DNA from 4 places in the Micromonospora sp. RTP1Z1 genome. Region 4 is predicted to be linked to each of the others. Evidence: riboswitches for the same ligand, from Rfam matches in the RefSeq annotation. Region 4 holds a riboswitch; each other region holds the start of a gene.

What was found. Region 4 has a riboswitch for cyclic di-AMP ahead of SLP03_RS23445 (hypothetical protein). Riboswitches for the same ligand answer to the same signal wherever they lie in the genome.
Region 1: it holds a riboswitch for cyclic di-AMP, as region 4 does, so the genes downstream of both, SLP03_RS11480 (hypothetical protein) here and SLP03_RS23445 (hypothetical protein) in region 4, are expected to answer to the same signal.
Region 2: it holds a riboswitch for cyclic di-AMP, as region 4 does, so the genes downstream of both, SLP03_RS10200 (transglycosylase family protein) here and SLP03_RS23445 (hypothetical protein) in region 4, are expected to answer to the same signal.
Region 3: it holds a riboswitch for cyclic di-AMP, as region 4 does, so the genes downstream of both, SLP03_RS00425 (C39 family peptidase) here and SLP03_RS23445 (hypothetical protein) in region 4, are expected to answer to the same signal.

Annotation. Positions count from the first base shown of each region.
Region 1 is NZ_JAPFQV010000017.1:39,206-46,535, forward strand. It holds gene SLP03_RS11460 (hypothetical protein) at 1-32, opposite strand, end outside; gene SLP03_RS11465 (copper ion binding protein) at 68-277, opposite strand; gene SLP03_RS11470 (metal-sensitive transcriptional regulator) at 390-689, shown strand; gene SLP03_RS11475 (YibE/F family protein) at 808-2,139, shown strand; cyclic di-AMP (ydaO/yuaA leader) riboswitch at 2,294-2,425, shown strand; gene SLP03_RS11480 (hypothetical protein) at 2,429-3,451, shown strand; gene SLP03_RS11485 (carbonic anhydrase) at 3,530-4,201, opposite strand; gene SLP03_RS11490 (helix-turn-helix domain-containing protein) at 4,430-4,759, shown strand; gene SLP03_RS11495 (hypothetical protein) at 4,956-5,390, shown strand; gene SLP03_RS11500 (hypothetical protein) at 5,570-6,397, shown strand; gene SLP03_RS11505 (YkvA family protein) at 6,459-6,800, shown strand; gene SLP03_RS11510 (pyridoxamine 5'-phosphate oxidase family protein) at 6,850-7,284, shown strand.
Region 2 is NZ_JAPFQV010000014.1:62,963-70,292, reverse strand. It holds gene SLP03_RS10225 (hypothetical protein) at 1-287, opposite strand, end outside; gene SLP03_RS10220 (SDR family oxidoreductase) at 354-1,052, opposite strand; gene SLP03_RS10215 (helix-turn-helix domain-containing protein) at 1,100-1,576, opposite strand; gene SLP03_RS10210 (LLM class flavin-dependent oxidoreductase) at 1,780-2,811, opposite strand; gene SLP03_RS10205 (glycoside hydrolase family 3 C-terminal domain-containing protein) at 2,951-3,523, shown strand; cyclic di-AMP (ydaO/yuaA leader) riboswitch at 3,555-3,728, shown strand; gene SLP03_RS10200 (transglycosylase family protein) at 3,729-4,412, shown strand; gene SLP03_RS10195 (YbaB/EbfC family nucleoid-associated protein) at 4,559-4,996, shown strand; gene SLP03_RS10190 (DUF899 family protein) at 5,038-5,415, shown strand; gene SLP03_RS10185 (M4 family metallopeptidase) at 5,402-7,330, opposite strand, start outside.
Region 3 is NZ_JAPFQV010000001.1:84,479-91,808, forward strand. It holds gene SLP03_RS00405 (alpha-ketoglutarate-dependent dioxygenase AlkB) at 1-3, opposite strand, end outside; gene SLP03_RS00410 (acyltransferase) at 352-1,554, shown strand; gene SLP03_RS00415 (hypothetical protein) at 1,757-2,185, shown strand; gene SLP03_RS00420 (hypothetical protein) at 2,336-3,124, shown strand; cyclic di-AMP (ydaO/yuaA leader) riboswitch at 3,413-3,554, shown strand; gene SLP03_RS00425 (C39 family peptidase) at 3,786-4,610, shown strand; gene SLP03_RS00430 (alpha/beta fold hydrolase) at 4,725-5,246, shown strand; gene SLP03_RS00435 (hypothetical protein) at 5,256-5,477, shown strand; gene SLP03_RS00440 (CDP-glycerol glycerophosphotransferase family protein) at 5,503-7,218, opposite strand; gene SLP03_RS00445 (bifunctional cytidylyltransferase/SDR family oxidoreductase) at 7,249-7,330, opposite strand, start outside.
Region 4 is NZ_JAPFQV010000054.1:167-7,496, forward strand. It holds gene SLP03_RS23420 (hypothetical protein) at 1-1,563, shown strand, start outside; gene SLP03_RS23425 (hypothetical protein) at 1,701-2,105, opposite strand; gene SLP03_RS23430 (STAS domain-containing protein) at 2,542-2,880, shown strand; gene SLP03_RS23435 (SRPBCC family protein) at 2,978-3,475, shown strand; gene SLP03_RS23440 (hypothetical protein) at 3,487-3,999, opposite strand; gene SLP03_RS23445 (hypothetical protein) at 4,114-5,193, opposite strand; cyclic di-AMP (ydaO/yuaA leader) riboswitch at 5,198-5,329, opposite strand; gene SLP03_RS23450 (cation diffusion facilitator family transporter) at 5,473-6,387, opposite strand; gene SLP03_RS23455 (HelD family protein) at 6,493-7,330, opposite strand, start outside.

The DNA of each region.
Region 1 (7,330 bases), on a different contig from region 4:
GCGAAGCCACTCAGCTTCGTCGCCGTGTTCATCGTGATACCTCGGTTCCTTAGGGTCCGCGGACCCGTCACGCCCCGACGAGGTCGTAGCCGGCCTCGTCCATGGCGGCGCGGACGGTGTCCGTGTCCAACGGGCTCTCGCTGGTGACGCTGACCCGGCCGGAGGCCAGGTCGACCTGGACGTCGCTGACGCCCGGGATCGCGCCGACCTCGGCGCTCACCGAGTTGACGCAGTGCCCGCAGGTCATGCCCTGCACCTGGTAGGTGGTGGTGACCATCGCAACTCCCCTTCCGCCGGTCCCATGCTATCTCGCATTACCGGTACCCCCTTGGGGTATCAGCAGATCAGCACCGTACCATACCCCCGAGGGGTACGCTATCCTGGGCGTCATGACCGCACCGACGACCCCGACCCGGGGCTACACCGCCAGCAAGGACCAGCTCCTCGCACGGCTCCGCCGCATCGAGGGCCAGGTCCGCGGCATCGAGAAGATGGTCGACGACGACCGCTACTGCATCGACGTGCTCACCCAGATCTCCGCCATCCAGGCCGCCCTCGACAAGGTGGCGCTCGGCCTGCTCGACGGCCACGCCCGGCACTGCATGCACGAGGGCGCCGCCGAGGGCCGGGCCGACGAGATGGCCAGCGAGATGATGGCCGCCGTCGGCCGGCTGATGAAGCGCGGCTGACTAGCATTCCCGACGACGGCCGCGGCGACCGCCGCGCCGCGGGCGCCCCCCGCCGGTCCGGTGAACCGACCGGCCCGGGGACACGTACTCCGCCGTGAGCATCGTTGGGAGACACACCATGGGCGCCGACCACAGCGGTCCCGCTCCGTCCGCCCCGCCGCGGGTACGACGGATCCTCGTCGGGACGGTGGTCCCGCTGTTCGTCCTCACCGTGCTCGCCGCCCTGGTGCTCTGGCCCCGGGACACCCCGGCACCGGACCGGGCCGCGGACGTGCCGCGGTACCACGGCACGGTGAGCCGGGTGGTGACCGAGCCGTGCCCGCCTGCGGCGGAGGTGCCGGAGGGCACCCCGGGCGGCTCGACCGGGCCCTGCGGCAGGGTCGGCGTCGCGGTCGAACAGGGCCCGGACGCCGGCCGCCAGGTGGAGACGCCGATCCCCGCCGGCCCCGGCGCGCCCACGGTCGAGGTCGGCGACCGGATCATCCTGGTGGAGTTGGTGGATCCGGCCGATCCCGCCACGAAGAGCTACAACATCGCCGAGCACCAGCGGGGCAAGCCGCTGATCTGGCTGGCGGCGCTCTTCGCCGTCGCCATCGTCGCATTCGGCCGCTGGCGGGGGCTGGCCGCGCTGGGCGGCCTGGCCGCGAGCTTCGCGATCCTGCTCGGCTTCGTGCTGCCGGGGATCGGCGCCGGCCAGCCGCCGCTGCTGGTGGCGATCGTCGGCTCGGCGCTGATCATGTTCGTGGTGCTGTACCTGACCCACGGGATCACCGCGCAGACCTCGGTGGCGGTCCTCGGCACCCTCGGCAGCCTGGTGCTGACCGGCATTCTCGGCACGCTCGCCACCGCGGCCACCCACCTGACCGGGTTCGGCAGCGAGGACGCCACCACCCTGTCGATGTTCCAGCACGACGTCGACCTGCACGGGCTGCTGCTGGCCGGCATCGTCATCGGCTCGCTGGGCGTGCTGGACGACGTGACGGTCACCCAGGCGGCCACCGTCACCGAACTGGCGCACGCGAACCCGGGGCTGTCCCGGTTGCAGCTGTACCGGGCGGCCACCCGGGTCGGCCGGGCGCACATCGCCTCCACGGTCAACACCATCGTGCTGGCGTACGCGGGCGCCTCGCTGCCGTTGCTGCTCCTGCTCGTCGCCGACTCGCGAGCGGTGAGCGAGATCCTCACCAGCGAGTTCATGGCGCAGGAGATCGTCCGCAGCGCGGTGGCCACGATCGGGCTGATCGCCGCCGTCCCCCTCACCACCGGTCTGGCCGCCCTGGTGACCACCGCCGGTCGGGGCGCGGCGGCGGGGTCCGCCGCGCCGGCGTCCCGTCCCCGCGCGGAACCCGCCGCCGCGCTTGCGGCGCTCAGCGCACGACGCACCGGCGCCGCACCGGGCGCCCCCGACGGCTGGGCCGGACCGGAAAGGAGCACGGACACCGCATGGTGAAACTGCGCAGCGTGACCGCCCGCGCCAAACGCGATGCTGGTCACGGAGCGGCACGCCGGATTACCACTTTTAGTCGGCTTCCGGACGTAGATCCTCGGGAGCACTCTCGGGTAACCTCGCTGCCGGTCACCGCCGAAGGCGCGCAGCGGCGCCTGCGGTACCGCCGCCCAATCGCCGCACGGCGAGCCGGGGAACCAGGTACATGGGGTGAATCCGCGCGAGCGGTAGGGGCCACTTCCGTCCCGAACCCGTCAGCTAACTCGGTCGGCGGTCGATGGAAGGGAACACTGTGACGGCACCTCTGCGCCGCTGGTTGACACCCGTGGTGGCCGTGCTCACCGCGTTCGCCATCGTCGTCGGCCCCGCCCCGGCGATCGCGGCGCCGACGACACCTCCCACCCCCTCGGGGCACGAGGAGGACGCCGAGAAGCCGCTCATCACCGACGCCATCGAGGCCGCCAACCGCAACTACGTCCAGGCGAAGACCAAGCTGGCGAAGTCGAAGCAACGCCAGCTCCAGCGCGCCGCGGAGGTACGCGGGGCGCAGAGCCAACTGGACGCCCTGCGCCCACAGGTGACCCAGATCGCGGCGCAGTCGTACCGGACCGGCCGGATCGGCGCGGTCGCCATGCTGCTGGAGAGCAACACCCCGGACTCGTTCGTCCGGCGGGCCGCCGCGCTCGACGAGCTGAACATGGTCAACGCGCAGAAACTCGCCGAGGTCAACACGATCAAGACCCGCGCCGAGCAGGCCAAGCTGGCGCTCGACGCCGAGGTGCGCGCGCAGCAGACGCTGACGAACGCGATGGCCCGGGAGAAGGTCGAGACGGAGAAGGCGCTCGCCCTGGTCGGCGGGAAGGGCTTCACTGGCGGTCTGGTCTCGGCCACCTCACCGGTCGCCCGGATCGGTCCCGGTCGCACCGCGGACGGGGACTGGAAGCCCGAGTCCTGCAGCGAGAACGACCCCACCACCTCCGGCTGCATCACGCCGCGCACACTGCACGCGTACAAGGAGGTCAAGCGGGCGGGCTTCAACCGCTTCGTCGGCTGTTACCGGTCCGGCGGGCCGTGGGAGCACCCGAAGGGCCGGGCCTGTGACTGGTCGTTGCAGAACAGCGGGTTCGCCCCCTGGCACAACAACGACACCCGGATGTACGGCAACAACGTCGCCGCCTTCCTGATCCGCAACGCGGACCAGCTCGGCATCTACTACGTGATCTGGAACCGGCAGATCTGGTTCCCGGCGACCGGCTGGAAGTCCTACAGCGGGCCCTCCAACCACACCGACCACGTGCACATGTCGCTGCTCTGACCGACGACGTACCCCGGCCGAGGGGCCGCCCCGCGACCCGCGGGGCGGCCCTTCGGCCGTTGTCGTGGGTGGTCGGGGTCAGCCGCCGACGGCGGCACGCGCGGCGCGGCCGGGCTGCGCGGGCGGCGGCAGAGTCACCGCACCCGCCGGGACCGTGGTCACCGTCCGCACCTGACCGGCGCTGAGCTGGTACGACATGCCGACCACCGCGCACCGCCCGGCGGCCACCTCGCTGGCCAGGACGGCGGAATTGGCCAGCAGCGCCTCGACGGTCTGCGCGATGTGGATGTCCACGATGCCGTCGATCTCCTCTACGCCCTGCGCCGCGGCCCGGCGCAGGCTGGGCACCACGGCGTCGATCAACGCGCCGAGGTGCCCGGCGGGGAGCCGGCCGGTGGTGACCGCCTCCCGGGCGGCCTGCACTGCGCCGCAGGAGTCGTGCCCGAGCACCAGCACCAACGGCGTGCCGAGCACCGTAACGGCGTACTCGACGCTGCCGAGCACCTCGGGACCGACCGTGTGGCCGGCGGTCCGGACCACGAAGAGGTCGCCCAGACCGCGATCGAAGATGATCTCCGCGGCGAGGCGGGAGTCGGAGCAGCCGACGATCACCGCGAAGGGGTGCTGACCGTCGGCGACCGCCGCGCGGTGGCCGGCGTCCTGGTTGGGGTGGCGCGGAACGCCGGTGACGAAACGTCGGTTTCCGGCGTTCAGCTCGACGAGCGCCTGCTCGGGAGTGGTCGGGGTCAATTCCCTCACCTCGTCCTCGCGCGGAACGACCTGGTCAGCCGGGCCGGCGGCGCAGGCCGCCTCGCCACCAACCGTCACACGCAGCCAAAGATACGTCAAGATTTACGTGATACGGATTTCATACATTGAGCGAGACTTGACCACGGGACCGGCGCGCCACCGCTGCCGGGACGGCCCGACGCCGCCCCGGCGAGGGCAGGGCCGGAAACGCGAACGAAGGGCCATACGATGACGCACATGGCGACGACAGCAGGCCAGAACGGGAGCAGCCGGAACTGGACGTTTCTCACCAACCACGGGCACGTGCTGCTGGCCATCGCGCGCAACCCCACCGCCCGGCTGCGCGACGTCGCCGACGAGGTGGGGGTGACCGAGCGGGCCGCACAGGCCATCGTGGCCGACCTCGAGGCGGGCGGCTACCTGAGCCGCACCCGGGTGGGGCGGCGCAACGAGTACACGGTCAACCCGAGCGGCCACTTCCGACACCCAGCCGAGGCCGACCAGCAGGTCGGCGCCCTGCTCGCCCTCTTCGCCGCCGAACCCGCCACCGGCTCCTGACCCCGGCCGCCGCAACGGCGTTCTCGACGGGCGCGGCGAGCCCGATGTGGAGAGTCGGACGAGCGGCTGACCTGGCTGACCGAGGACGAGATGGCCTGGGGTGAGGGTGGGGACGTCAGCGCATCCGTGGGACGGGTCACCTCGACCGGGAGATCGTCGAGATGCATGAGACGGACCTGACCGATAGGTTGAGGTGATGCTGCCCGTAGCGTTCGCCCCGCACCTCTGGGCCGCGACGCTGCGCACCCTGCGGGAGCTGACCCGTCTGGCGGTGACGGCCCTGGTGCTCGTCGTCGGGCTCGGCGGCACGACCGCCGGCCCCGCCTTCGCGGAGCTGCCCCGGCCGGTTGGGGAGTCCGGTCGGCCGGCCGCGTTCTGGGTCTCCCCGGCTTCCGTCGCCCTGGCGTCCGCCGATCAGCGGCCCGGCTCCGCCGCCGAGCGGGTCACCGTCGCCCTGAGCGGGGTCACCGCCGCCGAGCGGGTGACCGGCACGCCGAGCGGGCGCCCGGCCGGGGCCCGCTCCGAGTCGGTCCGGTGCACGTCCGCCACCCGGCCGGTCGCCGCGGCCGGCCCGGCCTGCGCCGACCCCGGCCGGGACGCCGTCGGCCGGCGCGGTCCCCCGCGCATCTGATCCGGCCGGCCGCCACCGCGCGGGCCCGCCGATTCCCCGCCGCGCCGCGAACCCCGCCGACCCGACCGGGTACGTCCCGCGGATCGTTCCGCGCCACCGTCGCGCCGCGTTTGCACACCCTCCGCCCGTCGTCAGGGCCACGACCGTCCGATCCAACCGTTCCACCAGAGGTGCTGGTAATGCAGACCGTCTTCTCCACCGTCCTGCCGGACGTTCCCCAGGCCGCCGGGATCTGGCTGGCCCTGCTCGCCGTGGCGACGATCGCCGTCGCCGCGCTGATCGTGCGCCCGGACCGTTTCCGGTCGGTGTTGGGCGACCGGATCAGCGAGGCCGCGATGCCGAGCAGCTTCGAGCTGGCCGAGGAGGCTCGCGAACGGGCCCGCTACGCGCAGGAGGTTGGGGTGGCCGCGAAGGGCGCGGCGGCCACCGCCGGGCGGCGACGCGCCGGGTGGCTGGCCGCCCAGGAGGAGGCCGAGGAGGCGTGGCGGGCGTACGAGGTGGCGGAGGAGGACGTCCGCCGGTTGGCGGCCGCCGCCGCGCTGCCGCTGCCGCGTACCGCCCGGACGCCCGCCGAGTACGTGGACCGGGAGCGCTGGCTGCACCGGGCGGCGCTCGACGGCCAGTGGCGGCAGGAGATCACGGTGGAGCAGCTCAGCGACATCCTGGGCCACCGCGGCTGGGACCCGAGCCGGCACCCGGTGGAGCAGGAGCTGCTGCTGAAGCGGCTGGTCCGGGAGAACCTGCTCACCGGGCAGCGGGCCGCCCGGGAGCGGGAGCAGGCCGCCTGGCGGGCCGCCGAGCTGGCGGCCGCCTCCGCCCGCAGCCTCCGCGACGAGGCGTACACGGCGACCGGCCGGGCACCCGAGGTGCAGTCGTTGCTCTCCACCATGGACCTGAGCGGTGCGATCACCACCCGGGAGTCCGCGCCGGTGGCCCGGGCGGCGGCGGAGACCACCCGGGAGACCGCGACCGTGGCCCGCGGTCGGGCGGCCGCGGCGGCGTACTGACGCCGGCGGCGACCCGGCCGGGCCGCTCGCGGGGTTGGTCGGACTGGGTTAGCGTGACCTGGTGTCCCGCCAGATGTGGATCCTGGTCGTGCTCGTCGCCATCGTCGCGCTGGCGACGCTGGTCGGGGCCGTGCTGCTCGCCGTCCGGCTGGTGCGTGCCCGCCGGCTGCTCGGCGCGCTAGGGGCCGGCGGCAAGGTCGCCTTCTACGGCGCGCTGATCTACACGATCCTCCCGGTCGACGTGCTCCCCGATCCGATCTACCTGGACGACATGGGCGTCCTGGCCGGCGCCCTGATCTACCTCACCCGGCTGGCCCACAAGCATCGAGCGGCGCAGCGGCGGCTGCCCGGTCAGCCGGAGTCTCCACCGGAACAAGGCCGGCTCCGTCGTCCCGTGTCATGATCGGGATTGGGCCGGCGGCCGGTCCGGACGGGCAGACAGGGGACGGGACATGGCGGGCGACCACCGGTTGGACCCGCAGGACGAACGGGTCGGCGCGTTCTTCCGGGAGCGGCACCTCGCCACGCTGACCACCCTGCGCGCGGACGGCACCCCGCACGTCGTACCGGTCGGGGTCACCTTCGACGCGGACGCCGGGCTGGCCCGGGTGATCACCTCGGGGACCTCGGCCAAGGCCCGGCACGTGGCGGCGGCCGGCCCGGACGGCGTTCCGGTGGCGGTCTGCCAGGTCGACGGGCGGTGGTGGCTGACCGTGGAGGGTCGGGCGGTGCTCCGCCGCGACGCGGCATCCGTGGCCGAGGCCGAGCGCCGGTACGCCGAGCGGTACCGGCAGCCGCGTCCCAACCCGGAGCGGGTGGTCATCGAGATCGCGGTGACCCGCCTGCTGGGCAGCCTTCCCGCCGCCGACCGGCCCGCCAGCGCCTGATCAGCTGATCGCCTGTTCGGGCATGTACCCCCCACGGGCAGGTGTG
Region 2 (7,330 bases), on a different contig from region 4:
CGCCACCGGGACGTCCTTCCATCAGGGCCGACCAGTTCGCCGCGGGCGAGGGCCCGGTCGATGTCGTGCCGCACGCCCGGTTCGAGGTGCGGCTCGGTGGCGAAGAGGATCCGCAGGCGCACCTCGTCGCCGCACCGCTCCGCCCGGGTGTGATGCGGCGCGACGGGGCAGGGCGGTTCGTGTTCCCAGTGGCCGCACAATCCGGCCGTGATGGCGGCCCCCGGGGCGGCCGGGTCGTCGTCCGGCGCCATGTCGAGGACCGCCTGGTGGGCGAATCCCTGTCGCATGCCGCCATTGTGCGCCCGCCCGCCCCGCGCGCGGCGGATCCACGGGGGGATCCGCCGCGTCGGCGGTCAGGGCAGCTCGGGATAGAGCGCGGCCACCCCGCCGGACAGGCCGGCGAGCACCCGCCGGGAGGTCTCGTCGGCGACGATCTCGTACCGGTCGGCCTCCAGCCCGTCGACGGCGATCCGGGCGATCTCGGCCGGGTCGGACTTCGGCCCGGACACCCGGGCCGTCATGTCGGTGTCCATGTAACCGACGTGCAGGCCGGCGAGCCGGACACCCCGGTCGGCGAGCTGCGCCCGCAACGCGTTGGTCAGCGACCACTCGGCGGACTTAGCCGCGCTGTAGGCCCCCACCTGCGGGAAGCTCACCCAGGACAGGGCGGAGAGGATGTTCAGGATCGTCCCGCCGCTGTTGGCGGCGATCCTCGGCGCGAACGCCCGCACCATCGACAGGGTGCCGAAGTAGTGGGTCTCCATCTCCAGCCGGATCGTCGCCAGGTCGGCGTCGAGCAGGTCCGCCCCGGTGCTGATCCCGGCGTTGTTGATCAGCAGCGTGACGTCGCCGGCCAGCTCGGCGGCGGCGGCCACCGAGCCCGGGTCGGTGATGTCCAGCCGGACCGGGGTGACGCCGGCCAGATCGACGCTGTCGGGATTGCGGGCACCGGCGTACACGGTGGCGCCCCGCGCCACCAGCTCGGCGGCGAGGTGGCGGCCGAAGCCACGGTTGGCCCCGGTGACGAGCGCCGTGCGTCCAGCGATCTTCATGTCCAGCTCCTGGTTCCTTCGAGGGGGTGTGTCGACGGGCGACCGGGTCAGGCGCGCAGCAGCCCCGGGCCCGGGAGGACGTCGATCTCGCCGGGCGGCACGTCGTGCCCCGCCTCGCAGCGCAGCCGCGCGTGCACGGCGGCGCCGCAGTCGTGGTGCGCCACGCGGACCGACGGGCCGGCCTCGTCGGCGGCCCAGGCGTCCCCCCACTGCCGCAGCGCGGTGAGCACCGGCAGCAGCTCCTGTCCCTTGCGGGTCAGCAGGTACTCGTCCCGGGTGCGCTGCCCCGGCTGGCGGTAGGGGCGCCGTTCGAGCAGGCCGTCGGCGACGAGTTCCTTCAGCCGCGCGGCGGCGACCGGCTCGCTGATGCCGACCCGCCGCGCGAAGTCGTCGAAGCGGCGGGTGCCGAACGACGCCTCGCGCAGCAGCAGCAGGGTGGACCGGTTCCCGACCGCCTCGACCGCCCGGGCGATGGAGCAGTTGCTGGTCAGCCAGGCGTCGCGCTGCGCGAGGAGGTCCGTCATGCCGGTGACGCTACTCGGCTGACTTAGGAAAACAAAAGTCAGCTATCTCACGTCGACCGGCGGGTGCCATCGGGAATGCCGGGCGGCTCCGCGCCGGCGGCCCTCACACCTGCCCGGCGTAGTAGCCGTACCGGGCCAGACGTGCCCGGCCGGCGCTGGCGGAGGCGTCGGGCGGTCGGACTCGTCCCACAGGCTCCGGTCGGTCAGCCGACCCCCGGATCCGGGGTGGCGGTGACGGCGAGGGTGCTCGCGCCGCCGGCCTCGACCACCTCGCGCTGCTCCTCGACGGCCTTCGCGCGGCTGCCGGGCTCGGCGCGTTCGGCGGCGACCAGCTCCCGCACGGCGGGCGCGACCTCCTGCGCGAAGAGCTGGACGGCGGTGGGGTCGTCGGCGCCGAGGATGAACGCGGACGTGCCGTGATCGAGGGCGAGACCGGCCAGCTCCTCCACCCACTGCTCCGGTGGCCCGACGAGGAAGCCGGAGGGGGACGGGGTGAACCGTCCGGAGAGGTTGAGCAGCCGCCGGACCGACCGGGGATCCCGCCTGGCCGCCTCCGCGCCCTCGTCGACCAGCGCGTTGAGCTCGGCCAGCTCCGCGGGGCCTTTGGGCAGGTACGCCAGCGACGGCAGCCAGCCGTCCGCCGCCCGCCCGACCAGCCGCAGCATCCGCGGCTTGTACGCGCCGACCCAGATCCCCACCTCGTGCGCCGGCGCGGGCCCGCGCTTCGCGCCGACCACCCGGTAGTGCTCCCCGTCGACGCGGACCATGCCCCGCCGGTCGGCGGCCCAGACCTCCCGGATGACGCGGATCGCCTCGTCCAGCGCGTCCACCGCCTGGCCGGGCGTGAGCCGGCGTCCCCCGGCGGCCTCGATCGCCTCCCAGAACGCGCCGGCGCCGAGGCCCAGCTCGACCCGACCGCCGGTGAGCAGGTCCAGGCTGGCCACGCTGCGGGCCAGCACCACCGGCTGGCGCAGCGGCAGGTTCAGCACGTTGCCGGCGAGCCGGATCCGATTGGTCGCCGCCGCCAGGTACGACATCAGCGTCCAGGTGTCCAAATGGCCCGGCTGGTACGGGTGGTCCTGGAAGGTGGCGAGGTCCAGCCCGACCTGCTCGCAGAGCTTGGCGAGGGCGACCACCCCCGCCGGGTCCTCGGCGGTGGGCGTGAGGAAGCCGCCGAAGATGAGCTCGTGCCCGTAGTCCGCCATTGTCCGCCCCGCCAGCTGTTCCGATCCCATGCCGCGTGTCGGTGAACCCGCCGCCGACCCCAGTCACCGTAACCTGGGGCGGCAGGGGACGTGCAGCGGTGGCGGTGAATCGGCAGGACCCTGTGCAGCTCCGGCCATCCAGCGATGTTAATCGATATCTGGGAGGCGCGTGCTCGCCACCGCCAAGCACTTGCAGGGCACCCGGGCCGCGGTCGGTCCGACCACGACGGTCACCTACCGCCGGCGCGGCACTGGCATCGACCGCAGCTACCGGGTCGCGATCGCGGTGGTCGGCGAGACCCCGTACGCGGAGGGACGGGGCGACCGGACCGGCAGCATGAGCCTGGACCGGGAGGACCTACGGACGATCTCGACGCTGCGCAACGCGGGCATGCCGGTGATCGTGGTCCTGGTCTCCGGCCGCCCGCTGGACATCGCCGCCGACCTGCCCCGCTGGGACGCGCTGCTGGCGTCCTGGTTGCCCGGTACCGAGGGCGGCGGGGTCGCCGACGTCCTCTTCGGCGTCACCAAGCCGACCGGCAAACCGCCGGTGACCTGGATGAACTCGGTCAGCCAGCAGCCCGTCGACCCGGTACTGAAGGAGCCTGTGGAGGCCGTCGGGCACCGGCGGGCGGGCTCCCTATTGCACCTTGGGGCATCTCGCAACTCGGAATCCCGCGCCTTCGCTCGGCCGGGTGAAGAACTTCACAAGAAGTGGGCGATCGTCCGAAACCGTTCCTAACGTCGTATGTGTTCGCGATCGCGGACACCACGGGCCGGCAACGCCTAATCCCGCCGCCGGCCCGGTGGTACCTGGACCTCAGGCGGGAGCGGGGGACCCACATGTTCCTCGGTGCTCGACACCTCGGGGTGAAGCCGCCAACCGGCGGCCGGGCTCCTCGGCCCGAACCCGACAGCTCACCTCGTCGGCGTGGAGGAAACCAAACATGGCAACTGAACACACCGCACGACACCGCCGGACCAGCCAGCGTCGGATCGCCGTAGGGGCGCTCGTCGTCGGCGCGGCCACCGGCGCCGCCGCGATCCTCGGCCCGGTCACTCCGGCCAGCGCGGCCAGCGTGAACTGGGACGCCGTCGCCCAGTGCGAGTCCGGCGGCAACTGGCACATCAACACCGGCAACGGCTACTACGGCGGCCTGCAGTTCTCCAAGAGCACCTGGAGCGGCTACGGCGGCCAGAAGTACGCCAGCCGGGCCGACCTGGCCAGCCGCGGCGAGCAGATCGCCATCGCCGAGAAGGTCCTCGACGGGCAGGGCATCGGCGCCTGGCCGGTCTGCGGCAAGAAGGGCGGCTCGACCAAGCACTACTCGTCCAAGTCGGACTCCCGAACGACCAAGAAGTCCCGCTCGGACTCCGGCTCGAAGTCGAAGGCCGCCTCGTCGGAGCGGTCCTCGCGCGGCGACCAGCCGGCCACCCGCAGCCACCGGCGTACCGCGCCGGCCGTCGGCGGCTCGGGCACCTACCTGGTGAAGCCGGGCGACACGCTGTCGATGATCGCCGACGTGAAGGACCTGGCCGGTGGCTGGCACGCGCTGTACGAGCGCAACAAGCGCGTGGTCGGCGACAACCCGGGCCTCATCTTCCCGGGTCAGCAGCTGCGCCTGCGCTGACGTACCACCGGGGAACGCCCGGCCGGTGCGCCGGCCGGGCGTTCCCCGTCCGGCACTTGCGTGGACCTTGCGACGGTGCGTGCGGCGGGCCGGGTCGCGGATTGCTATCGTCACGGTGCTCTGAAGGACGTGAAGAAAGCGCGGCTATGACCAACGAACCGTTCACCGCAGCCGCGACCCTCGATGAGTTCCTGACCCGGACGCAGCAGGCGTTGTCCGTCATGCGCTCCCGGCCCGCCGCGCACGCCGACGACGATGCGGACGAACTGCTCCGCGCCGACGGCACGGCGGCCGACGGGCTGGTGCGGGCCGTGGTGGTCCAGGGTGGGCGGCTGGAGTCCGTCACCGTCGACCCGGGGCTGTCGGCGCAGGGCATCGAGGCGGTCTGCGCGCACATCGTGGTGGCCGTCAACGCCGCCCTCGCCGACCTCGAGGCCCAGGTCAGCGCTTCGGCGCAGGCCGACGTGGACGCCCTGGCCGCCCGGCTGGGCGGTCTTCAGGAGCAGTCGAGGCGGCAGGTGGAGCTGTTCAGCCAGGCGATGGAGAGTGCCGCCGCCCGGTTGGGCGGCGGCCGGACGGGCTGACCCGCGTCGGTCGGTCGGCCGGCGTGCGTCGGGTCGGCGAAATGTCGGTGCCCCCCGTTCACGATCCTGGCATGGAGAAACCGCGGATCGTGACGGCCGAGCAGTGGCGGCAGGAGCGCAACGAGCTGCTCGAGGCCGAGAAGGAAGCCACCCGGGCGCTGGACGCGCTCGCCGCGCGGCGTCGCCGCCTGCCAATGGTCAGGTTCGCCAACGGGTCTACCGCACCCAGGCGCGGGGGGTGGACCGCCTGCAGTTCGTCAACAACGTCCTCGACCTCGCCCCGTACGGCCGCCAGGAGGACTGGGAGGAGACTCCCCGCCCGGCTGGCCGCAGCACACCACCTACGGCTGACACGGCGCAGCGGCCGGTCGTCGGGAGGACGACGACCGGCCGCTGCGTCTTCGGTCAGCTCAGGGTGAGCGCGGTGTCGTCGACGACGAAGGAGGTCTGCAGGGAGCTGTCCTCCACGCCGCTGAACGAGATGGTGGCGGTGGTGCCGGCCAGCGACGAGACGTCGAAGGACTTCAGGACGTAGCCGGCGGCGGCGTTCACGTTGGAGTACGTCGCCAGGGTGGTGCTGCCGGCCTTGACGGTCAGCTTGTCGTACGCGGTCGAGCCGGACTCGGCCGTGTCGATGTGCAGGTAGAAGGAGAGCGTGGCCCGGCATCCGGCCGGGATGCTCACCGACTGCGACAGCGTGTCGGTGTGGGTCGTGCCGTACCCGTCGAGCCACGCCTTGTACGAACCGCCGTGCGCGGCCTGGCCGGTCGAGTTGGTGATGACGCCCGAGGTGGCGGTCCAGCTCACCGCGCCGGACTCGAAGCCCGGGTTGGCCAGCTTCTGACCCGAGCAGCTGCCGGTGGGCGGCGGGGTGGTGGTGCCGCTGCACGTCGGGTCGCCGGACTGGGCCGGCACGCTGACCGCGTCCCAGGCGGCCTTGACCGTGTTGAACTCGGTGCAGCCGGTCGGGTAGAGGTTCTTGGCCGCCTGCAGCGTCCAGGTGCGGTACTTCAGGTACGACGAGGACGTCGTCTTGAGCAGCATCGCGTTGTACATGATCTTGATGGCCTTCTGGATGTCCAGGCCGGTCACGCTGCTGCCGTTGCAGGTCGTGCTGGCCGGCTGGCCGTTGGTCGGGCTGCTGCCGTTGGCCAGCAGGTAGAACCAGTGGTTGCCGGGGCCGGCCGCCGCGTGCACCTCGGTGGTCGGGATGCTGCTGGAGTAGCAGTTGGGGTCACCCAGCGCCGACGGGTTGTACATGTTGCGGATCGGACCGCTGCCGACCAGGTTGATCTTCTCGCCGACCAGGAAGTCGGGAGCGTCGTAGGTGGAGGGCTCGTTGGCGAACCACTCGGTCGCCGCGCCGAAGGTGTCGGCGACGAACTCCTGGGTCCCGTTGCCGGAGATGCCACCCGGGGTGTGGTCGTCGATGCCGTGGCCGATCTCGTGGGCGAGCACGTCCATCGAACCGATCCACTGACCGGCGGTGTTCTTGCCGATCTGGACCTGGGTGCCGTCGTAGTAGGCGTTCTGGTCGTTCAGGCCGACCCGGATCGGCCACGCCCCGCCGGCGCCGTCGGCGCCGTTGCGGCCGAGCCACTGGGAGAGCATCTTGTGCTCCGTCTGGGCGCCGAAGAGCGCGTCGACGCAGCCGGTCTCCTTGCTGGTGGCGGTGCCGTTGCCCCAGACGTCGTCCGAGCCGGAGAACGTCGTGTTGGTCGCGGCGTCCTGGCAGCTCAGGTTCGTGACGCCAGGGTCCTTCATCGAGTACGTGCTACCTGACAGCGTGGTGTTGAGGGTCAGCGGGCTCGGCCCGTTCCACGCGCCGGTGCCGCTGCCGTGCACGACGTGCTCCTGCTTGCGCAGCACCTTGCCGGTGAGGGCGTCCACGTCCACGGTGAGCCGGCTCGGGCCGTCCGCGGTGGTGCCCCGGACAGTGGTCTCCCAGGCCAGGGCGGGCTTGCTGTCGAGGGTGTAGACGACCAGCGTGGTGCCCTCGACGTTGGTCACGGTCTTCAGCTGGCCGCGGGCGGTCTTCTCCGCGGCGGTAGCCTTGAGCTTCGGCGTCGTGGCGAGGCTGCCGATGCTCTGCTGCTGGGCGACGGAGGCGTACTTCAGGTTGCCTGCGGAGTCGGTCGCCAGGACGAAGTCGCCGCCGGTCACCGGCAGGCCCTTGTAGGTACGCTCGTAGGGCACGTACTGGGTGCCCTCGGAGGTGATGACGGGCTTCTGGACGAACGCCTCGTCGGAGCTGGCGTGCAGGTACTGCGGGCGGCTGGCGACCAGCGCGCTGGCCGAGTTGGCGGCGAGCATGCGGGCCTGGGCGGCGTCGGG
Region 3 (7,330 bases), on a different contig from region 4:
CACGCCGCCGATCCTACCCCGCTGTCGAACAGGCGTACGACGGTCAGCGCCGCAGCATCCGGCGGACCCGGCCGCCCACCGCCTGCTTGACCCGCTCGCGCAGCGGCTGCGCGCGGAGTGCCGGTCCGTGCAGGAGCGGAAATCCCATGTCACCTCCACGCCCGGCTGGCGTCCCGCGTGCCGACCGCCAGTCGGCCCGGAGGCGGTCGGGAATACCAGCCGGTAGGGTGCCCGGCGGCGGCGTCGACCCTGGGGCGCCGTCGTGGGCGGTCCCGGTCGCCCGCCCGCCGACGACCCCGCCGAGGAGGAGACGCGCATGCTGGTGACCCTGGTGACGGTCGGGGTTCCGGCATGACCGGCGCCCCGACCACCGGCGCCGCCGCGGCCCCCCCGGTCGCCGGCCGGCTACCGTCGCTGACCGGGCTGCGCTGGGTCGCCGCCCTGCTGGTCTTCGGCTTCCACGTCGGCACCATGCGGATCGTGGCCGAGCCGGACTACAAGGCGGTCGTCGACTGGCTGTTCACCCTCGGACTCTCCGGCGTGGAGTTCTTCTTCATCCTCAGTGGATTCGTGCTGGTCTGGTCGTACCGGGACGGCGAGCGCCGGCGGACCTTCCTGCGCCGGCGGCTCGCCAAGATCTACCCGAATCACCTGCTGATGTGGGTGGTGGTGCTCCTCGTCGGGCTCTGGTTCGCCGACCCGGTCGATGTCTGGGCGGCGCTCGGGAACCTGGCCCTGGTGCAGGCGTGGAACCCCACCCCCGGCTACTTCTACAGCGTCAACACGGTGAGCTGGTCGCTCTCCTGCGAGCTGTTCTTCTATCTCTGCCTGCCGTTCGTGCTGCCGGTGCTGCGCCGGCTGCGCCCCGCCGCCCTGTGGGCGGTGGTGGTCGCCGCCCCGCTGCTGATCGTCGCGCTGTGGCCCGGTCAGCACCTGGTGCCGGAGGAGAGCCGGTGGTGGCTCACCCAGGTCTTCCCGGTGGTGCGGTCCCTGGAGTTCTGGATGGGTGTGGCCGCGGCCGAGCTGATGCGTCGCGGGCGCTGGCGGGGGCCGGGCCTGACCGCCGCCAGTCTGATCTTCGTGGCCACCTGGGCGGTGACCGCGCAGTGGATCCGGGCGGAGCTCTGGGCGGGCCTGCTGGCGGTGGCGTACCTGCTGGTCATCACGGCCGCGGCCGACGCGGACGTGCGCGGCCGGCGCACCCCGTGGCGGTCCCGGCCGATGATCTGGCTCGGTGAGGTCTCCTTCGCCTTCTACCTGGTGCACGTCTTCGTGATGGTCACCGTGCTCCGGCTGACCGGCCACTACGGGGTGGGGCTGCCGGGCTGGTGGGGTCCGCTCGCCGTGCTCGGCTTCCTGCTGGTGAACCTGGTGCTCGCCGGGGCCCTGCACCGGTACGTCGAGACGCCGATGATGCGCCGACTGGGACCGCCCCGCCGGGCCCGCGCGCAGGCCGTCCCGGCCGGCGTCGTGCCGACCCAGGTGGGACCCGCCTGGGCGGCCGACCGGCAGGCCAGGCCGATCGAGTACGCCGGGCGGCGCGACCCGGCCTGAGCGGCGCGCGCTCTCCGGCCGCCGGTCCGGGGGCGGGCGATGATCGTCGCCACCTCGCCGAGGTGGGAGCGTCCGGCGTTGCGGCGCTGCTGACGTGGATGCGTCGCCGCGCCGTGTCCACCCGGGTCGCCGCCCCGATCCGGCTCGTGGCGACCCGCCCGGCGGCGATGCGGCGCGGCGGCGTCGGCGGTAACGTGGCACCGTGCTTCCGGTCGCACTCACCTGTCCCCTGTGGTGGGTGGCGCGCTGGACCGCCCGCATGCTGGCCAGGCTCGCCGTCGCCGTCGCCTGCTCGCTCGGCGCCGCCGCCCTGCCCGTCGGCGCGGCCGCTGCCGCTCACGGAGCCCCGGTCGCCGATGTCACCTTCGCCGTACCGGGATCCTCCTGGTCCACGACCCCGCCGGCCCTCGTCGGGGCCCGTGCCGCTTCCGAGTCCGACGCCGCCGGCCCGGCCCTGACCGGCTCGGCGGCCCTCGACCTCGTTACCGGGACCGGCCAGCCGGCCCTGCCGGTCGGCATCGCCTCCCCGCCGGCGGCGCCGCGTACCGCGGTGGTCCCGGTCTCCGGGGAGCGCGCCCCGGTCGGCCTCACCCCGGCGGCCCTCGGCTCGCGGGCCCCGCCGGCGCGCTGATCGAACGGCGGGCCGCGCCCGCAGCCGCTCTCCACGAACCTCACCCCCGCACCCGCCCGTCGGCGGCCCGGTGGCGCCCGTTCCGGTCGCGCCCCGCCGCGCCGGGGCGTGCGGACCCCTCCGCCACATCGCTCCCGTGAGGTGCCGACCATGCGAACCGTTCTCTACCAGTTCCTGATCGAGGTTCCGCAGGCCGCCGCCATCTGGTCGGCCCTGCTCCTGCTCCCCCTGGCCCTGCTCGCCGCGCTGGTCGCCCGTCCGGAGCGGGAGGCCACGTCCGACGCCGAGCCGGTTCCCGACCCGGCCGTCGAGGAGGCGGCCCGCCTCGCCGACCTGCGCCGGTACGCCGACGAGGTGGCGGTCGCCGCCGCCGGCGCCGCGCAGACCGCGCGTCGACGGCGGGAACAGTGGCTGCGGGCCCAGGGCGAGGTCGACCGGGCCTGGCGGGCGTACGACGAGGCGGAGAGCGCCGCCCGTCGGTTCGCCGGCGCCGCCGCGCTGCCCGCGCCGCGTACCCCGCGGACCCCGGCCGAGTACGCCGCCCGGGAGCGATGGCTGCACCACGCCGCGATGGTGGCGCACTGGCGGGGTGAGCTGTCGGCGCGGCAGCTCGCCGATGTCCTCGCGGACCGGCACGGGTGGGACCCGCGCCGGCACCCGGCGGAGCAGGAGATCGTCCTCGCCCGGGCGGTACGCGACGGCCGGCTGGCCGGCTACCGCACGGCGGCCGAGCGGGAGCAACGGGCCTGGCGGGACGCCGAGCTGGCGGCCGAGGCGGCCCGCGCCCTCACCGCCGAGGCGTACGCCGCCGCGGCGGCGCTGCGCCCCGGCCCGGCCCCGGTACGCCGCTCGGAGGCGGTGACCCAGACCCGCACCCCGGTGGTGGCCGGCACCGCCCCGACCGGCCCGGCGCGTTGGCGGCCGGCGCGGGTTGGCTGAATCGTGACCTCAAATTCGGTGAGCCGGGTCACCCGATCCGGGAAACGGTCATCCGGAGCAGCTCGGGCCACCGACCCCCGCAATTCCGGGTCGCTCGCGACCCGATGTCCGATTGTCGCCCGACGGTTCCGTGATAACTGCTCGTCCCATTGAGTGACGTCAGTGACGTGCTGTTCCGGTCAGAGTAACGATGACCGAGGTTTAAGCAGGTGGGACGGCTTGGCAGGGCGGCTACCCATCGGTAGTCTCGTCGCGTCCGGTGCGGTTTTCGATCGCAAGAGGCGACGCCGCGCCGACCCGCTCAATCGTGATCTTACGAACCGGGGACCCAGTGCACGTCCGGGGTGAATCCGCGAGCCTCGGCCCGCGGTAGGGCGATCTTCCCGCCCGAATCCGTCAGCTAACCCGGTAGGCGGTGTCGGAAGGAGTTTCTTCCTCGTGCAACCCGATCCCATTCCCCGCTCGTCCCCCCGCCTCCACGGCGCCGCGGTGCCGTCGCTCGCCTGACCGGCGAGCCGATCCCGGCATCCGCCCTGCCGCCCGGTTGACCGGGCGCGCCCCCTACCCAGCGGCCCAGCCCGCCCACGATCCGTCGTCGCGCGTGAGTTCCTCCGCGCGTCGGGCTGGCGTGTGCCGCTCCCGCCCCCCGTGGAGGACCAACGTGAAGCATCACCTGAAGCGGCAGCTGCGGCGTCTCGCCACCGAGCGCCCGTACCAGATCGTCGCCGGCTCCGCCGCCGCGCTCGTGCTGGCCTCCGGCACCGGCGCCCTGCTCGCCAACACCGACGACGCGCCCGTCCGCGAGCAGACCACCACCGTCGCCGTCGCCGAGCTGGCCCCGCGCCTCGGCGAGGTGGCCACCCGTAACCAGCAGCGGATCGCCGCCTCCCCGTCGACCTCGCCCAGCCCCAAGCCGTCGGCGAAGGCGACCTCGGCCAAGCCGGACCCGGACCTGACCCGCAAGGCCGCGCCGAAGCCGCCGTCGACGAAGGTCCTGGACTACACCTACGAGGCGCAGACCGCCTACTGGAACTGCGGCCCGGCCGCGGTCCGGAACGCGCTCAGCGCGAGCGGCGTCGAGACCACCCAGGACGCGATGGTCGCCCCGCTCGGCGCCACCGAGAACGGCACCAACTCCGCCGAGGACACCACCCGCGGGCTCAACCAGATGGTCAAGGGCAACCCGTACCGGACGCACATGATCCCGGGTGCGGCCACCCCGGCCCAGATGGACGAGCTCCAGGCCGACGTGGTGAAGGCGATCACCGACGGGCGGGGCGTCGTCGCCAACATCGCGGGCGACGCCACCGACACCGACGGCGGCTGGCACTCCTTCCCGGGCGGCCACTACATCGCCGTGGTCGGCTACAAGAACGACGGTCGGACCGTGCGGATCGCCGACTCGGCGAACCCGTCGCTGCCGGGGTACTGGGTCAGCACCATCGACCTGGCGAACTGGATGGCCACCCGCGGCTACTCCGCCTGATCCACCCGCTCCACCCGTCGGGCCCCCGCGCACGAGCCCGACGTCGTATGCCCGACGGACCGGCCCGCCGTCGGCTCTCGCGCGTCGTGTCCGAGCGGTGGCACACTGCGCCGTATGGGCGACGAGACGGGTATCCGCCAGCTGTTGCTGCTGCACGGCCTCGGCGCCACCGGCGAGGTGTGGCTGCCCTGGGCGCCGCTGCTGGAGCGCCGGTGGGCGGGGCGTTGGCTCGCCCCCGACCTGGCCGGGCACGGGTGGTCGCCGCCGCTGCCGGCCTACACCTTCGCGGCACTGGCCCGCCGGGTGGTGGAGGGTCTGGGACCGGTCGCGGACCGGCTGGGGCCGCGGGACCGGCTCGTGGTGCTCGGGCACTCGCTCGGCGGGGTGGTGGCGTTGGCGCTGGCCGCGCGGCACCTCGGCCTGCCCGTCGACGCGGTGGTCGGGCTCGGCGTGAAGGCGGTCTGGTCTCCCGCCGAGCTGGACAAGGCCCGGGAACTGGCCGAGCGGCCGGTGACCTGGTTCGCCAGCCGGGACGAGGCCGCCCGCCGCTACCTGCGCGTCTCCGGCCTCGCCGGCCTCTTCGCCCCGGACCACCCGGTGGTCGACGCCGGGCTGCGCCGGGAGGACGGCCGTTGACGGCTGGCGATGGATCCGGCCGCGTTCGGGGTGGGGGAGCCGCCGCTGCCGGCCCTGCTCACGGCGACGGACGTGCCGGTGCTGCTGGCCCGGGGCGAGCAGGACCCGATGGTGACCGACGCTCAGCTCAAGGAGTTCGGCGTCCCGGTGGCCACCTTGCCCGGCGTCGGGCACAACGCCCACATCGAGGACCCGGAGGCCGTCCTCGCCCTCCTCGACCCGTTCCGCTGACGCCCGCCTCCCGGCGGGGTGCCGGTCAGGGCGTGGCGGACAGGGACGACTCGTCCTGGGCGACGGCGTCCGCGGCCCGGGGCGCCGGCAGGTTCCAGTCCGGTTCGAGCTGCCGGCGGGCGGCGTCGAGGAATGCCTCCGCGTACGAGTCGGCCGGGAAATCGCCCAGGTAGCGACTCCGGGTGGCCCAGCGGTCCCCCGCCTTCGGGTCGGTGTCGAGCAGTCGGGTCAGCACCTCGTCCACGTTGGACATGTCGCGGCGCAGCACGTAACCGGAACCGGCCAGCGGGAACCGCTCGACGAAGTGCTCGCCGTCGACGCCCATGTCGGTCACCGCGTACGGCTTGCCGGAGTAGAGGTAGTCGGAGATGACCCCGGAGACGTCCGAGACCAGCGCGTCGGAGCGGTTGACGCACTCGGTCAGGGTCAGCTCGCGGGCGGCCGCCGCGCCCCACAGGTGCGCCCGGCCGGTCTTCGCCCGGTCGGCGGCGAGCAGTTCCGTCAGCCGGGCCAACTGCCGGGCCGAGGTCGGGTTCTGCGCGGTGTACGGGTGGGTCCGCAGGATCACCGTGGCACCTCGGTCGAGCAGCCGACGGATCACCGTCTCGGCCACCGGCAGGGAGCAGTAGTTCGCGTCGGCGTGGTGCCCGGTCCAGGTCGGGGTGTAGAGGACCGTCGCGGCGGCCACGCCGCGCGCCGGCTCCCGGCGTACCTCGATCGCCTCCACCTGGGGGCGGCCGACCACGACGAACTTCTCCGCGGGGATCTCCACGCCGGCCCGGGCGTACCGGTCGATCGCCGCCGGCCCGGCCACGAAGATCCGGTCGAAGATCGCCGAGACCGGGTTGGCGCTGGGGGCCTTGTCGCTGTCGCCGTGGTGCAGCTGCACGTGGGTGAGCTGGGAGAAGCGGACGCAGTGGCTGTTCTTCGCGCCGTGGTTGACGTAGAACGCCGCCCGCAGGCTCGGCACCAGCGCCTCGTCCAGCGTCTTCAGCGTCGGGCAGAACACCACCGGGGCGCGGGTGGCGGCGGCGATGGTCGGCAGGAACTCCGGCTCGCGCAACACCACCAGGAACGGCCGGCCGATCCGTTCCAGGTAGGGCAGCCACATGGTGACCTGGTACTCCGACCCGGGCGGGGCGGAGAAGTAGAGCACGAACTCGGGCTGGTGGCGGCGCAGCGCCCGGCCCACCGGCCCACCACCGGCCGGCGGCCGGAACCGCCGCCGGGCCAGGTCCAGGCCGACCGCCGCGCAGCCGGCCCCGACCAGCAGGGCGGCCACCAGCGGCACCCACGCGGGCAGGGCGAGACCGGCGCCGACCGCGACGAGCCCGAGCAGCGCCAGCAGCGCGTCGCCGAGCCGCTCCGCGACCAGCGGCGTCCAGGTGCGCACCGGCAGGTTGGCGGCGCGGATCTCCAGGGCGCCCGCGGTGCGCAGTGGCCCGACCAGCAGGACCAGGCCGAGCAGGACCAGCGCGGTGGCGGCCAGCGCCGGGTCGAAGCCGTCGTCGAGCCGGCGGGCGTACCCGACCAGGATGCCCGCGGCGACCAGCACCGACTCGGCGACGCCGTCGGCACCCGGCCGGATCCGGCGTTCCACCGCGGCGGCGGCGAGCGCGGCCACCGCGATCGCCAGCCCCCACCCGGTCGCCCCGGTGAGCGCCACGACGAGGAACGCCAGCACCGCCAGCCCGGTGGTCAGCACCCGGGCGAGCAGTTTCCGGACCAGGTCACCACGCATGTCGGTCGTCCGTTCGCTGGTTGCGGTGGGTCAGGCGTCGACGTCGGCGGGAAGCTGCTCGGACGGGTGCGCACCCGGCTGGGCGGGCACCGCCGCGACCTGCTCGCCGGGC
Region 4 (7,330 bases):
CTGCAGGCGTGGCAGGTCGCCTGGGGCGGGTACGCCCTGTGCACCGACCCGGCGGGGGTGTGGCACTCGAACACGTTCTTCCCGGAGCCCTACACCTACGCCTATTCGGACACACTGCTCGGCTTCGCCCCGGCCGGCCTGGTCGGCGCCGGACCGGTGGCCGCCGTCGCCCGCTACAACCTGCTCTACGTGCTGGTGCACGCGCTCGCCTTCGTCGGGGCGTACGCGCTGGCCCGGCAGGTGGGGGCGGGGCGGGCCGGCGCGGCGGTGGCCGGCGCCTCCTTCGCGTACGCGCCGTGGAAGTTGGCCCAGGCCGGGCACCTGCACGTGCTCTGTGTGGGCGGGATCGCCCTGTCGCTGGCCATGCTGGCCCGGGGGCACGGCTGGTCGCTGCGCCGGGGCCGCCGGCCCCGCCGGGTCCGACCGGGCTGGGCGGCGGCGGGGTGGGTGGTCGCCGCCTGGCAGGTCACTCTCGGCTTCGGCATCGGCCTGCCCTTCGCGTACGCCCTCGGCCTGCTCTGCCTCGGTGCGGCCGGCGGGTACGGCTGGTCCTGGTGGCGGCGTCGGGTCCGGCCGGTCTTCCCGCGCGGGCTGCTCCTGGCCGACCTGGCCGGCGGGACCGCGTTCGCCGGGGTGACCCTGCTGATGGCCGCGCCGTACCTGGAGGTGGTGGCCCGGCACCCGGCCGGCCGGCGGACGGTCGCCCAGATCGCGATGTTCTCCCCGCCGCCGCGCGGGTTTCTGACCGCGCCGCCTGAGTCGTGGCTGTGGGGCGACGCGCACGCGGCGGCCCGGGCCACGTTCGGCTTCCCCACCGAGATGACCCTGCTGCCCGGGATGACGCTGCTGGGGCTGGCCGTCGCCGGGTTGTTCTTCTCCGTCTGGCGGATCCGGGACCGGGTGGCGCTGGCGGTGGGGGTGGCGGCGAGCGTGGCGCTGGCCGCCGGCGTCACGCTGGGCGGGGACGGCGATCCCGGCTACCTCACGCTGGTCCGGCACCTGCCCGGCTGGGACGCCATCCGCACCCCGGGGCGACTGGTGCTCTGGACCACGCTGCTGCTCGGGATCCTGGCCGCCGGGGCGCTGACCGTACGCCGGTCGGAGCTGCCGCCCGGGGCCCGGGGGTGGCGGCGGTGGGCGCGGTGGGTGCTCGTCCTGCCGGTCCTGCTGGTGCTGCTCGAAGGGGTCAACCGCACCCCGCACGTGCCGGTGCCCGCCGAGCCGGCGGCCCTGCGCGGGCTGACCGGCCCGGCCCTGGTGCTGCCCAGCGGCGGCACCCGCGAGTTCCTCGTGATGCTCTGGTCGACCGACGGCTTCCCCCGGCTGGTCAACGGGCTGGCCTCGTTCACCCCGGCCAGCCAGGAGCGGATCCGGGCGGCGAGCGTCACCTTCCCGGACGCCGCGTCGGTGGCGTACCTGCGGGCGTCGGGGGTGCGCACGGTGGTGCTGCTGCCCGGGTACGCGGCCGGGACGCCGTGGCGGGATGCGGCCGGCCGGCCGGTGGACGGCCTGGGGATCCGCCGGGAGCCGGTGGGCGACGGGCTGGTCTTCCACCTGGACTGACGACCGTCCACCCCGGATGTGCGTCCGCTCGTGGCCGACATGCTTGGGAGCGCTTCCAGACTGCCTCTCGGGCATCCCCGGACGGCGAACGGCGGTGTCCCCGACCGGGGGCACCGCCGTGTCGTCGGTGGCTCGGGTCAGCCGTCCAGGCCGACCGGCGAGTTGGGCCGGTCCACGTCGACGAACTCGATCTCGTCGGTGTCCCGGGTCCGGCTGCCGGCGGCCCGGGCGGCGGTGCCGGCGGCCCAGCCGAGGGCCGCACCGACCAGCGCGGCGCTGATCAGCAGGGTCCAGGGCAGCGTCGGACGGCGGCCGGCGAGCGCGTCGAGGGCGAGGGTGGCCCGGCGGCGGGCCTCCTCGGCGGCGGAGCCGACCAGGTCGGTGGCGTCGTCGGCCAGGCCGGAGCCGCCGCGACGGGCGGACCGGGCGGTGTCCCGGACGCTGTCACCGGCGGAGCTGACGGCGGATGCGAGGTGCTGCAACGCCTGGTCGGCGATCCGCTCGGGCTTGCTGCGGCGGTCCAGCAGAGTGGTTCCGAACATCGTGCTTACCTCCTCGGGTGCCGAAGCCCGGGGGTCACTTCGGACTCCGGCGGCTGTCCGGCGCGTGACTGTTCGCTTACCCGCCAGTGCCCGTCGGGGCAGCGGCGCAAACCATCCCGGGTGCAGGCGGCACGGTCAACCCAACGCGCCGACAACCGGGGTGCGCGCCGCCGCGGCGCGGGGCCGCTACCCTGGTGCGGCGGATCGGCCGGCCCTGGTCGGTCGTTTGGAGAACGAGAAACCCGGTCGTCGGGAAAATAGGAACCAGAAGGTCTGGATTGGGCTGTCCAGGTGTGCCCGGTCCGCGAATTGCTCATCCCGAGGGGTGGCGACCGAGGCCGTCGGAGGAATACTCTCGGTCGCGGCCCGCGTACTGATGAGGCGCCCGTCACGGGCGAGTGGAGGTGCTCGCGTGAGCCTGTCGATCGTGAAGTCGATGCTGCCGGGTGGTGTCATCCAGATCGCCCCGCGAGGTGAGATCGACGTCGACACCGCCTACGAGGTCCGCGAGGCGATCGCGGAGGTGCTCGCGAAGAGCCGTCCGTCCCGCATCGAGCTGAACATGCGGTTGGTCAACTTCATCGACTCCGTGGGCATCAGCGCGATGGTCGCCGGTTTCCAGACCGCCGAGGTCAGCGGCGTGAAGCTGATCGTGACCGAGCCCAGCCGGTTCGTGCATCGGCAGCTCTGGGTCACCGGCCTGCTCGGCCTCTTCGGCGCCCCGGAGCCCTACTTCGCCGGCACCGCGACCCGCGAGGTGCTCCCCGGCGCCTGAGCGCTCCGACCGGTCATTGTCCTGCCGGGGCTCCTGGATTCCCGCCAGCTCCGCGTCATGCGGGGCGTTGCCAGCCCGCCCGCCGTACGGGACGATCGTGCGGACCGCCGACGGCGAGGGGGACGGTGTGCTCAGCCGCGACACGTTCAGCTACACCGTGCAGGCGCGTTGCACGCGGGCCGAGGCGCTCGCGCTCCTCGGCGACCTGACCCGCCAGGGCGAGCTGCACCCGCTGATCGTCGGCGTGCGCCGGCTGCCACCCCGCCCGGGCGCGCTGGCCAGCTACGCGATCACCGACCGGCTGGCGGTCGGGCCGCTGCGTTTCCCGGTCACCTACCGGGCGGACGTGCTGATCGCAAGCGAGGACGAGGTGGTGACGGTGGCCCGGCAGCGTCCGGCGACCACCGTGCGCAACCACACCCGGTTGCGGGACGAGCCGGGCGGCGTGACGCGGATCGACGTCGAGATCACCCTCTCCGCGCCGGCGCCCCTGTTCGGGTACGCCTTCCGGCAGGCTCGGGCGGCCCACCTCGGGCTCGCCAGCCGGCTCGGCGCGGCGCTGGACCGCGGTCCGGACGCACCCGCCACGACCTGACCGGTGGCCGGTCAGGAGCGGTGTGCGGCGGCCACCGGGTGGCGCCGGGCCGGGGTGCCGGGGCGGCGCAGCCGGCCCCACGGCTTGTAGGTGGAGAGCACGGTGGCGACGAGCAGCAGCGTGCTGGAGACCGCGGGGGCGACGACCAGGTCCACCCGGTAGTGGGCGGAGGCCGCGGCGCCCAGCTCGCCGAGCTGCCGGATCCGGGGCGTCAGCAGCAGCAGGACCAGACCGAGCAGCACCGTGGTGAGCACGAACTTGACCAGCACCCAGCGCCAGCGCAGCAGCCCCCACGGGGTGAGCAGGGAGCTCGCCACGCCGACCAGCCAGACGGCGACGCTCAGCGGCGCGAAGAGGTACGTGACGATCAGCGCCGCGGTGGGGTAGACCACCGCGGCGTCGGCGCCGCGCAGCCCGGCGACGCCGAGGGTGAGCAGCACCAGGTCCGCGCCGAGCCAGCCCAGCGAGGTGACCAGGTGCAGGGTCAGCAGGGCCTTGCGGGCGGCGGGGGATAGTCGGCTCATGCCCACGATGCTGGTCGGGCGGTCCGGCCCCGTCGTGGGGCCCTCGGCGACATCTGGCGTAGGTCGGTGGGCGTAGGGGGGGTGACCCGTGGGGCGGCGGGGCACCCCCGCCGCTCAGTAGACGGACAGGTGCACGTGGTTGGTGTGGTCGCTGGACGGGTCGCCGTTGCCGCCGCTGTACGCCTTCCAGCCGCTGCTCGGCAGCCAGATCTGCTTGAACCAGATCACGTAGAGCACGGCCAGCGCGTCGGAGTTGCGGATGAAGTACGCCGCCAGGTTGGTGCCGTACGTCCGGTCGCCGCCGCTGGCGACCCCGCCGAAGCCGTCCTTCTGCGCGGCGAAGTCGCACGCCCGTCCCTTCGGGTGCTCACCGGAGCCGCTGGGCCGGTGGCAGGAGACGTACCGGGTGAACCCGGCGGCCTTGGCTTCCTGCAGCGCGTGCAGCGTACGCGGGGTGATGCAGCCGTCGGCCGGGGTCGGGTCGTTGATGCTGCACGACTCGGGCGGCCAGGAGCCGTCGGAGTTGCGCGGCGCCGGGTCGGCGTTCGCGGTGGACGTACCCCGGACGGTGCCGCCGCTGGTGCCGCTGTTGCCGCTGCCGGCGCGGTCGTTCGCCACCTCCAGCGCGCGTTCGGCCTGCTGCTTGCGCTTGGCCATCACCGCGACCTGCTTGCGCTGTTCCTGGACCGCGGCGTTCAGCGCCGTGCGGGTCTGCGTCGCCCGGTCCCGGGTCTCGAGCAGGTCGCGCAGCGCCCGGTCCTCGTGGGCGGCCACCTGGCCCAGCGCGGCGGCGCGGTCCATGAAGCCTTCCGGGCTGGCGCTGTTGAGCAGCGCCGCCGCGGTGCCGAGCCGTCCGGTCCGGTACGCGACTCCGGCGATCTCGCCGACCTTGGTGTCGCGGACGCTCAGCTCGCCGTTGATCGTGGTGAGCTGGTCGGTGAGCTGCTTCTGCCGGCCGACCGAGTGGGCCAGCGCCGCCTTCGCCTCGAGCCAGCCCTTGCTGGCCGCGTCGAGCTGGGCGCGTAGCGCCGGGGTGCCGCCCTCGTCGTCGCCGGGGGCGGCGGCGAGCATGCCGGCCCGGGGCGCCGCGCCGGCGGGGCCGACCGGCAGGGTCGCGACGCCGAGCGCGAGCGTCGCCACGAGCAGGGCCGCCAATCGGGCGGCCGTCCGTCTTACAGGTGCCACTGCTGGCATTCAGGTTTCCTTCCGTCAGCCGCCGACCGGGTTAGCTGACGGGTTCGGGACGGAAGATCCCTACCGCTGGCGCGGATGCACCCCACGAACATGGTTCCCCGGTTCGCCGCGGGCGGCGATTAGGCGGCGGCCACCGCAGGCGCCGGAGGGCGCCGCCCGGCGGAGGCCGGGGCCGAGCTTACCGGTGGTGCCCCGGCCCGGCCCGTTCAGCGAGGGCCGCGACCTGGGACAAAACCGGCATAGGGACACAATACCCTCACTGATTTAAGGTTGTCCTCATTACCACTCGACTGCACCACAGGCACCGGGTGACGCTCCGGGTTCGATCTGCAACGTGGCGTGATCGATCCGGAAGTCCTCGTGCAGGGCGGCCCGGGCGGCGGCCAGCACCTCGCCCACCTCGGCACCGGGCGCCATGGTCAGGTGCGCCGAGGCCACCTCCATGCCGGAGGTCAGCGTCCAGACGTGCAGGTCGTGCACCTCGGCGACGCCGGGCACCGCGGCCAGCCGGTCGTGCACCGCCGTCACCTGGAGGTGCTCCGGGGCGGCCTGCACCAGGATGCGCAGCGCGGCCCGCCCCAGCCGCCAGGTGCGGGGCAGGATGAACAGCCCGATCGCGACGGCGACCAGGGGGTCCGCCCACCACCAGTCGGTGAGCGCGATGACCAGCGCGGCGCCGATCACCCCGAGCGAGCCGAGCAGATCGCCCAGCACCTCCAGGTACGCCCCGCGCAGGTTGATGCTCTCCTGCGCCCCGGTGCGCAGCAGGGCGAAGGCGGCGAGGTTGGCCAGCAGGCCGAGCACCGCCACCGCGAGCATGGGACCGGCCAGCACCTCCGGCGGCTCGCCGAACCGGCGTACCGCCTCGATCAGCACGTAGACCGCGACGGCGCCGAGCAGCACGGCGTTGGCCAGCGCGGCCAGCACCTCCAGCCGGTAGAGCCCGAAGGTCCGCTGCGGGTCGGTGTCGGCGCGCCGGGTGGCGGTGATCGCGGCGAGGGCCATGCCGATGCCCAGCACGTCGGTGAACATGTGCCCGGCGTCCGAGAGCAGGGCCAGCGAGCCGGTCGCGAACGCGGTGACCGCCTCGACCAGCATCAGGGCGGTGAGCAGCCCGAACGCGGCCCAGAGCCGACCCCGGTGGCGGTAGGCGGCATTGGTCACCGCCCCGCTGTGGTCATGACCTGCGCCCACGCCCACACCCTTCCGCCCTGGCCCCGGTCGAACCCAATATATGTTCACATCGCTATGTATGCAACTGAACGGCCGGCTTGCGCCCGCCCGCGGTCGACGCCCCGCTCAGCCCAGCGGGTCGACGGTGGTGAGTCGCTGCGTGGCCCGGGAGAGCGCCACGTAGAGGGTCCGCACGCCGGAGCCCGGATCCGCCCGGATCTCGCTCGGCGCGACCAGCACGACCCCGTCGTACTCCATGCCCTTGGCCTGCAGGCTCGTCACCACCTGGAGCCGGGACCCGCCCAGGCCGCCGAGCCAGCCGGCCACCTCGTCCCGGCGCGGCACCGGCGTGATCACGCCGACCGTCCCCTCCACCTCGGCAAGCAGGGTCCCGGCCGCCTCGACGGTGGCCGCCGCCAGTTCGGCGGCCGGCACGGTCCGCTCGACCGGGTCGATCCCGGTGGAGCGCACCGCGGTGGGCAGTGGCAGGTCCGGGTAGAGCCGGCGAATCTCCGCCGCCGCCACCGCGAAGATCTCCGCCGAGTTGCGGTAGTTGGTGGTCAGCGTGAACTGGTGCCGGCGGCGTCGCCCCAGCGCCTGGTCCCGGGCCCGGGTCAGCTCCTCCGGGTCGCCGGTCCAGGCGGTCTGCGCCGGATCGCCCACCACCGTCCAGGAGGCCAGCCGGCCGCGCCGGCCGATCATGCGCCACTGCATCGGCGAGACGTCCTGCGCCTCGTCGACCACCACGTGCGCGTACTCCCGGTAGTCCTCCGGCCGTTCCCGGGCCGCGGCCCGGGCGGCCCGCTGCCGGTCGCCGAAGGTGCTCAGCTCCCGGACGCCGCCGGCGAGCTGGAACGGGTCGCGCTTCGCCTTCGCCGGCCGCACCGGCTTGCCGAGCAGCGCGTCCAGCTCGTCCAGCAGCGCGATGTCCGCGATGGTCGGCCCCGCGTCGGCCAGGCTCCGG